Regions from separate parts of the Sphingomonas sp. R86520 genome, predicted to be linked through region 1. Evidence: riboswitches for the same ligand, from Rfam matches in the RefSeq annotation. Region 1 holds a riboswitch; the other holds the start of a gene.
The links. Region 1 has a riboswitch for thiamine pyrophosphate ahead of SJY41_RS19880 (TonB-dependent receptor). Riboswitches for the same ligand answer to the same signal wherever they lie in the genome.
Positions count from the first base shown of each region.

Region 2: linked by a shared signal. The riboswitch ahead of thiC (phosphomethylpyrimidine synthase ThiC) and the one ahead of SJY41_RS19880 (TonB-dependent receptor) in region 1 are both predicted to bind thiamine pyrophosphate.

Region 1 is NZ_JAXHBZ010000001.1:4,323,126-4,326,528, reverse strand. It holds gene SJY41_RS19880 (TonB-dependent receptor) at 1-1,604, opposite strand, end outside; TPP riboswitch at 1,683-1,792, opposite strand; gene SJY41_RS19875 (hypothetical protein) at 1,908-2,171, shown strand; gene SJY41_RS19870 (Hsp20 family protein) at 2,293-2,769, shown strand; gene SJY41_RS19865 (SDR family oxidoreductase) at 2,915-3,403, shown strand, end outside.
Region 2 is NZ_JAXHBZ010000001.1:3,556,340-3,559,742, reverse strand. It holds gene SJY41_RS16345 (alkylphosphonate utilization protein) at 1-121, shown strand, start outside; gene thiC (phosphomethylpyrimidine synthase ThiC) at 177-2,141, opposite strand; TPP riboswitch at 2,181-2,291, opposite strand; gene SJY41_RS16335 (outer membrane protein) at 2,687-3,403, opposite strand, start outside.

The sequences.
Region 1 (3,403 bases):
TCGCCGCCATAATAGCTGTTGTAGAGCGTGAACTCGTTCGGCGTGCGGAAGTTGGTGGTGATGTTGGCGAACAGCTGTTGCCGATCGTCGAGCCGGTAGTGGATCGCAGCGCGCGGCAGTGCGGCGAAACTGTCCTTGCGGACCTTGTCCTGCGGTCCGGGCAGGTAGTTGCGGCCATTGCGCAGGACGTCGACGCCCTTGAACCCGGCGTCGACCGTCAGGCGCGGCGTGACCGCGATGCTGTCGGCGACGAAGAACCCCTTGGTAACCGTTACGGTGCGCTGGTTTTCGTAGGCGAGCAGCCGCCCGTCGGCCGTGCGGATCGCCTTTGCGCGATAGCCCCAGCGGTCGACCGGCTGTCCGTCCGCATCGATGCTGATGTAGGACTGCGTGACGCGGTCCGTGCCGTAGTCGAACCACAGCCCGGCGGTGATCTTGTGCCTGCCGGCCTGGAGCGTGAGCTTGCTGACGTTGCCGGTCCGCATCTGGTCGCCGGTATAGTTGCCCAGCACCGTCGCCAGCCCATCGACCGCACCGGGCAGCGCGATCGGCTGCGCCAGTTTCTCGGTGCCGAGATAATTGCCGGTGGTCGTCAGTTGCGTGCCATAGGGCGAGTTGCCGTAACCGAACTGGAGATAGGTGGTGGTATCGAGCGCCAGCCGGTCGTTCAGCACCAGATGGACCGGTGCGGACGCATAGAGGTTGCGGAACGGCGCGCGGTAGAGGCGCCAGTAATTGGTGTTCCCCTCGCTGTAGCGCGCGTCATAGTTGAAACCGCGACCTTGCGCGTTCCAGTCGGCGAGCGTCGGGCTGGGGTAGCTCGATGAATTGGCGTCGTTGTACGACAGCGCGAGGCTGGCGCGGTTGCCCGCACCCCATTCATCGAGCAGCTTGGCATCGACATGCTGGCGCGTGTCGTAGCCGGCGCCCCGCCAATTGTCGGCGCGCGTGTTCGAATAGGACAGGAAGGCCTTGAGCCCGGTCGTGCCGATCGTCCCGCTATCGATACGGAAGAAGCCGCGCCGCGCCGCGTAGCTGCCGAGCGAGAGGTCGGCGAGTGCCTGCGGGCGCGCCTTCGGATCGTCGAGCGTTAGCGACAACAGGCCGCCCGCGCCGCCCAACGTCGGAGAGTCAATGTCGACCGAGCCTTGCGCGAGCGTGATGCGCTTCAGGTTTTCCGGGTCGGCGAACTGCGACGGATAGGCGTAATAATAGCCGATGTCGTTCTGCGGCGCGCCTTCCATCAGCACGCCGATCTCATCCTGGCCGAGACCGCGCAGCGTCAGACTGGAACTCGTCGACAGGCCGTAGGGATCGCTCGACGCGACGTTGGCGCCCGGCAACAGGGTCACGAGCTGAAACGCGTTCAGCGTCGGCGCCTGCTTGACGATGAAGTCGGCGGAGATCGCGCTCTGTGCCTTGGGCGCGCGCTGGTCGGGCAACAGGCCAGCCGGATCGGGCTTGCCGACGACGCGGATCTCGGCGGGTTCGGTGGTCTCGACCGGATCCGACGCGACCTGCGCTCCCGCGGAGGATGCCGCGAGCAGCGTCGCCAGCGTCAGGGCGACCCCGCCGAGACGGGCGCACGACCGCCGACGACGCATGCGCGCCGGCGAACCAAATTGTAAAAACGGGTAACCAATGCCGAAAGCGCTCACGTCCACTCCAATCGGAGGGACGACGGGCCAGCCGCAGACCCTCCCTACGCCGGTATAAGCCGGATCAGGTTCAGCGGGTCATGGGCTGCTGCCCACCTCTCAGCCGCGCATGAGCGGCCCCCCGGGGATGAGTCCGCTTAGGCGGTCGGGTCGAGCGTGGAAAGCGCTATCGCGTTGACATTCGCGTGGCATGGTCCGCGTACTGCACGGGCAGGTTCGAACCCTCGCCTGCGTTCGCGACGGAAGACCATGAACCAAGAACCAGACCAGCGTCCGGCATTCCTGCAGGAGCGGCAGCGTGCGTCGCTGACGTTGCGCATCGGCAAACGGTTCAAGTCGAGGAGCGAGATCGACGTCAGCAGCGCCGGTCTGCTGTCGATCGGCGGACTGGTGTCGATGATCCTGCTGTCGACCGCGGTAATCGTCCGTGCCGCGGGTGGCGGAAGGCGTGCGGCAAGCTTGCAACGCGCCGAGCTGAAAAAAATCTCGTTCGGTCCGCAGGACGCATCTTGACGACGAACGGTCCGAAAATATCTTGGCGGCGCCGGACGCGATAGACCGTCCGGCGACAGTTGAGGGCACCGGCTCTCCCGGTGCTCCTCGTGCTCAGATTGCTCATGAGGAGGATTTGGATATGAGGACGAACTTCGATTTCACGCCCTATCGGCGGTCCACCGTCGGCTTCGACCGGCTCTTCGATCTGCTGGAGGCGACGGCTCGGGCCGAAGCGCCTGATGGTCATCCGCCGTTCGATATCGAACGCGACAGCGACGACAGCTACCAGATCACGCTCGCCGTGGCCGGCTTTGCCCCGAGCGACATCGAGATCGTGGCACAGAACAACCAGCTGACCGTCAGCGGCCGGAAGTCGGACGAGCGCGACGACGGACGCTTCGTCCACCGTGGCATCGCGACGCGCGCGTTCGAGCGCCGCTTCCAGCTCGCCGACTTCGTGCAGGTGCAGAATGCGAGCTTCGACAACGGGTTGCTGCGCATCGCCCTGAAGCGCGAGATCCCCGAGGCGATGAAGCCGCGGCGGATCGAGATCGCGGCGGCCCCCGCTGCGAACGACCGGATCGAAGCACCCGCGGCCGACAAGACCGCCGCCTGACGATCCGTACCGCCGCCGACGACACCCGCCGGCGGCGAATTTTCCATAGCTTTCGCAGGTCGCGCGACGAGCCGGATCGTTCCCGGCCGCATTCCGTTGGTGCGGTGTCGTCGCCTCGTGCCGAGCCGGCCGGCGAGGATCCATCATGGCTAACACATTGAAACCGGTAAACGAGCAGATTCTGGTCGTGACGGGAGCGACCAGCGGCAACGGGCTGGCGATCGTCGAACGGGCGGTGCGCGACGGGGCCGCGGTCGTCGCTGTCGCGCGCAACGAGACTGCGCTCGAAACCTTGCGCGTCCGCCTGTCGGCGACCGGCGCGCGGATCGCGACCTGCGTTGCGGACGTCAGCGATCTTGCCGCGGTGGAGCGCGTGGCCACGGTCGCCATCGAGGCGTTCGGCGGGTTCGACAGCTGGGTCAACAATGCCGGCGCGGGGACGTACGGCACGCTGGAGCAGGTGCCGGTCGCCGATCATCGCCGGGTGTTCGACGTCAATTATTTTGGCGTGCTGCACGGCTCGCTGGTCGCGGCGCGGCACCTGCGCACGCGCGGCGGCGGCGCGATCGTCAATATCGGCTCGATCCTCGGCGACCGGGCGATCGTCGAACAGGGCCCCTATTGCGCGACCAAG
Region 2 (3,403 bases), 770 kb from region 1:
CTTGAAGCGCGGGACGGTGATCAAGTCGATCCGGCTGACCGGCGACGCGCAGGAGATCGACTGCCGCTACGAGGGGATCAAGGGGCTGGTGCTGCGCGCGGAGTTCGTCCGCAAGCGGTAATGCTTTCGCGTTTTTGACGCGCGGGGGCAGGGATTCCCCCCGCCCCCGCGCGACATCACTCCGCCGGCAGGTAGATTTCGCTGCCCTTTTCGCGGAATTTCTCACTCATGTCCGCCATGCCTTTCTCGGCGTCGGCGTGCGTGCCCTTGGCGAAGATCGCCCGGTTAGTGTCGGCTGAGTCGACGTCGGCCGCTAGAAATGTATCGGCTGGGTTGTTCTGCTTTGCCGCGAAGTCCCTCACCTCCTGCGTGATCTTCATCGAGCAGAATTTCGGGCCGCACATCGAACAGAAGTGCGCGGTCTTGGCGCCTTCTGCCGGCAACGTCTGGTCGTGGTATTGTTCGGCGGTGTCGGGGTCGAGGGAGAGGTTGAACTGGTCTCTCCAGCGGAATTCGAACCTTGCGCGGGACAGCGCGTCGTCGCGCATCTGGGCGGCGGGGTGGCCTTTGGCGAGGTCGGCCGCGTGGGCGGCTAGTTTGTAGGTTACTACGCCGATTTTCACGTCGTCGCGGTCGGGGAGGCCTAGATGCTCTTTCGGCGTGACGTAGCAGAGCATCGCGGTGCCGTACCAGCCGATCATCGCGGCGCCGATGCCGCTGGTGATGTGGTCGTAGCCTGGGGCTATGTCGGTGGTGAGCGGCCCTAGCGTGTAGAAGGGTGCTTCGCCACAGACTTCCAGTTGCTTGTCCATGTTCTCCTTGATCTTGTGCATCGGCACGTGGCCGGGGCCTTCGATCATGACCTGGACGTCGCTCTTCCACGCGCGGTGGGTGAGTTCGCCTAGCGTGTAGAGTTCGCTGAACTGCGCTTCGTCGTTGGCGTCGGCGATGCTGCCGGGGCGCAGGCCGTCGCCGAGGCTGTAGGCGATGTCGTACGCCTTCATGATCTCGGTGATCTCGTCGAAGCGCTCGTAGAGGAAGCTCTCCTTGTGGTGGCTGAGGCACCATTTCGCCATGATCGAGCCGCCGCGTGAGACGATGCCGGTGACGCGTTTCGCGGTCATGGGGATGTAGGCGAGGCGGACGCCGGCGTGGATCGTGAAGTAATCGACGCCCTGTTCGGCCTGCTCGATAAGCGTGTCGCGGAAGATCTCCCAGGTGAGGTCCTCGGCGACGCCGCCGACCTTTTCGAGCGCCTGGTAGATGGGGACGGTGCCGATCGGGACGGGCGAGTTGCGGAGGATCCATTCGCGGGTGTCGTGGATGTTGCGGCCGGTGCTGAGGTCCATCACCGTGTCCGCGCCCCAGCGGATCGACCAGACGAGCTTGTCGACTTCGGCGGCGACGTTGGAGGCGACTGCGGAGTTGCCGATGTTGGCGTTGATCTTGACGAGGAAGTTGCGGCCGATCGCCATCGGTTCGGATTCGGGGTGGTTGATGTTGTTGGGGATGATCGCGCGGCCGCGGGCGATCTCGTCGCGGACGAATTCGGGGGTTACGAAGTCGGGGATCTGCGCGCCGAAGGATTCGCCGTCTCGGGCGTAGTCTTTCAGCATGGCGCGGCCGAGGTTTTCTCGGGTGGCGACGTATTCCATTTCTGGGGTGATGATGCCTCGGCGGGCGTAGTGCATCTGGCTGACGTTGGCGCCGGCGCGCGCGCGGAGGGGGCGCTTGATGGTGGCGGGGAATTGGGGGACGCCGGAGTCTTTGTTGCCGCCCTGCGCTGCCGCTTGGGCGGTGCGGTCCGTGCCGAGCCGGCTGGCGGCAAGATAGCCGTTATCTTCGGGGCGGAGTTCTCGGGCTTCGTAGGATTCCACGTCACCTCGGGCTTCGATCCAGGCGCGGCGGAGTTGGGGGAGGCCGGCGTTGATGTCGATTGTCGCGCGGGGGTCGGTGTAGGGGCCGCTGGTGTCGTAGACGCGTAACGGGGGTTCGCTGCATGACGGGTCTAGGACGATTTCTCGCATGGCTACGCGGACGTCTGGGCTGGTCGGGACTGCGACGTGGATTTTGCGCGAGCCTCGGATCGGGCCGGTGGTTACGCCGATGTCTGCGGTCTTGGATTGCGTATCGACGGCCATGCGCTTGCTCCTACGGGTCTCGGAGCAAGGTTTACGGTTCTGTGGCGACCGCTCCCTCCCTCCGCCGGTATCAACCGGATCAGGTTCAGCGGGTCGAAGGCTCCTGCCTTCCTCTCAAGCGCGGATAAAGCGCTCCCCCGGGGTGGGGTGAGCATAGGGGCGTGGGGATGGGGTGCAATGGGAAAAGCGGGTTGGCGGTGCGGGGTGTGCGAGGCTCCGTGATCATTGCACGCTCGATAATGCTCCACACCGGCGAAGGCCGGGGCCCAATTGGGGGATGGCGATAACGACGCGATGTGCTTCGTTATATCCACCTCGCCAATTGGGCCCCGGCCTGCGCCGTGGTGGTGGTATCGGGGGTGGCGCGTTTTTATGGTGAGCGCACGTCTGCTGAAACGAGAAAGGCCGCTGCCCGGTTTGGGGCAACGGCCTTCCTTTTTCCGCGCGCCGTCAGTCGTAGCAAAGCTGCGCCTTGTGGCGTGCTTTGCTGCGCTGCCCGAGATTGGGCGAGTCCTGCACCTAGTTGGTGCAGGCCGCCCTTCGCCTCAGAACCTGAAGCTCACCGTACCACGGAGCGAATGCCAGCGCAGATACTCATCGCTGCGGCGGAAGGTGGTGCCGGTGGTGTTCGGCGCGATCAGGAACGGGTTGTTGGCGAGCAACACCGGGCTGCCGGCGAGCGCCGTACCAGCGGTGACGCGGACGCGGGCGTCGTTGTCCTGATACTGATGGTACATGTATTCCATGCCGATCGAGATGTGCTTGGTCAGCTTCTGCTCGATGCCGCCGCCGCCGAGGATGCCCCACTGGTTCTTCGAACCGGTGGCCGCAAAGGCGTTGGCGGTGTTGGTGGTGAAGAACAGATTGTCGATCTTGGCGTAGCCAGCACCGAACGTGCCGTAGAACAATGTGGTGTTGATCGCATAGCCGGCGCGGCCACGGACCGAGGCTTCCCAGTCGACCTTGCGCGACATGGTGTAGCTGGCGGGCGTGGTCGAGAAGCCCGAGACGCTGTCGGTGATCTCGGTCTTGCCGAATTCGCCGACGACGCCGACGACGATGTTGCCGCGCTGTGCGTCGAAACCGGCGCGACCGTAATAGGCCCAGCCGTCGTCGTCGTTGCGGCAACCATAGGCCGCGGCGCCGGTGCGTGCGGAGCCGTTGCAGAAGCCCGGCGAGAAGGCGTTGGCGCCGGTGATGGTGTTGACGTTCTCGTTGAAATTGCCATCGCCATTGCGGTCAAACAGGATCGACGAGCCGAC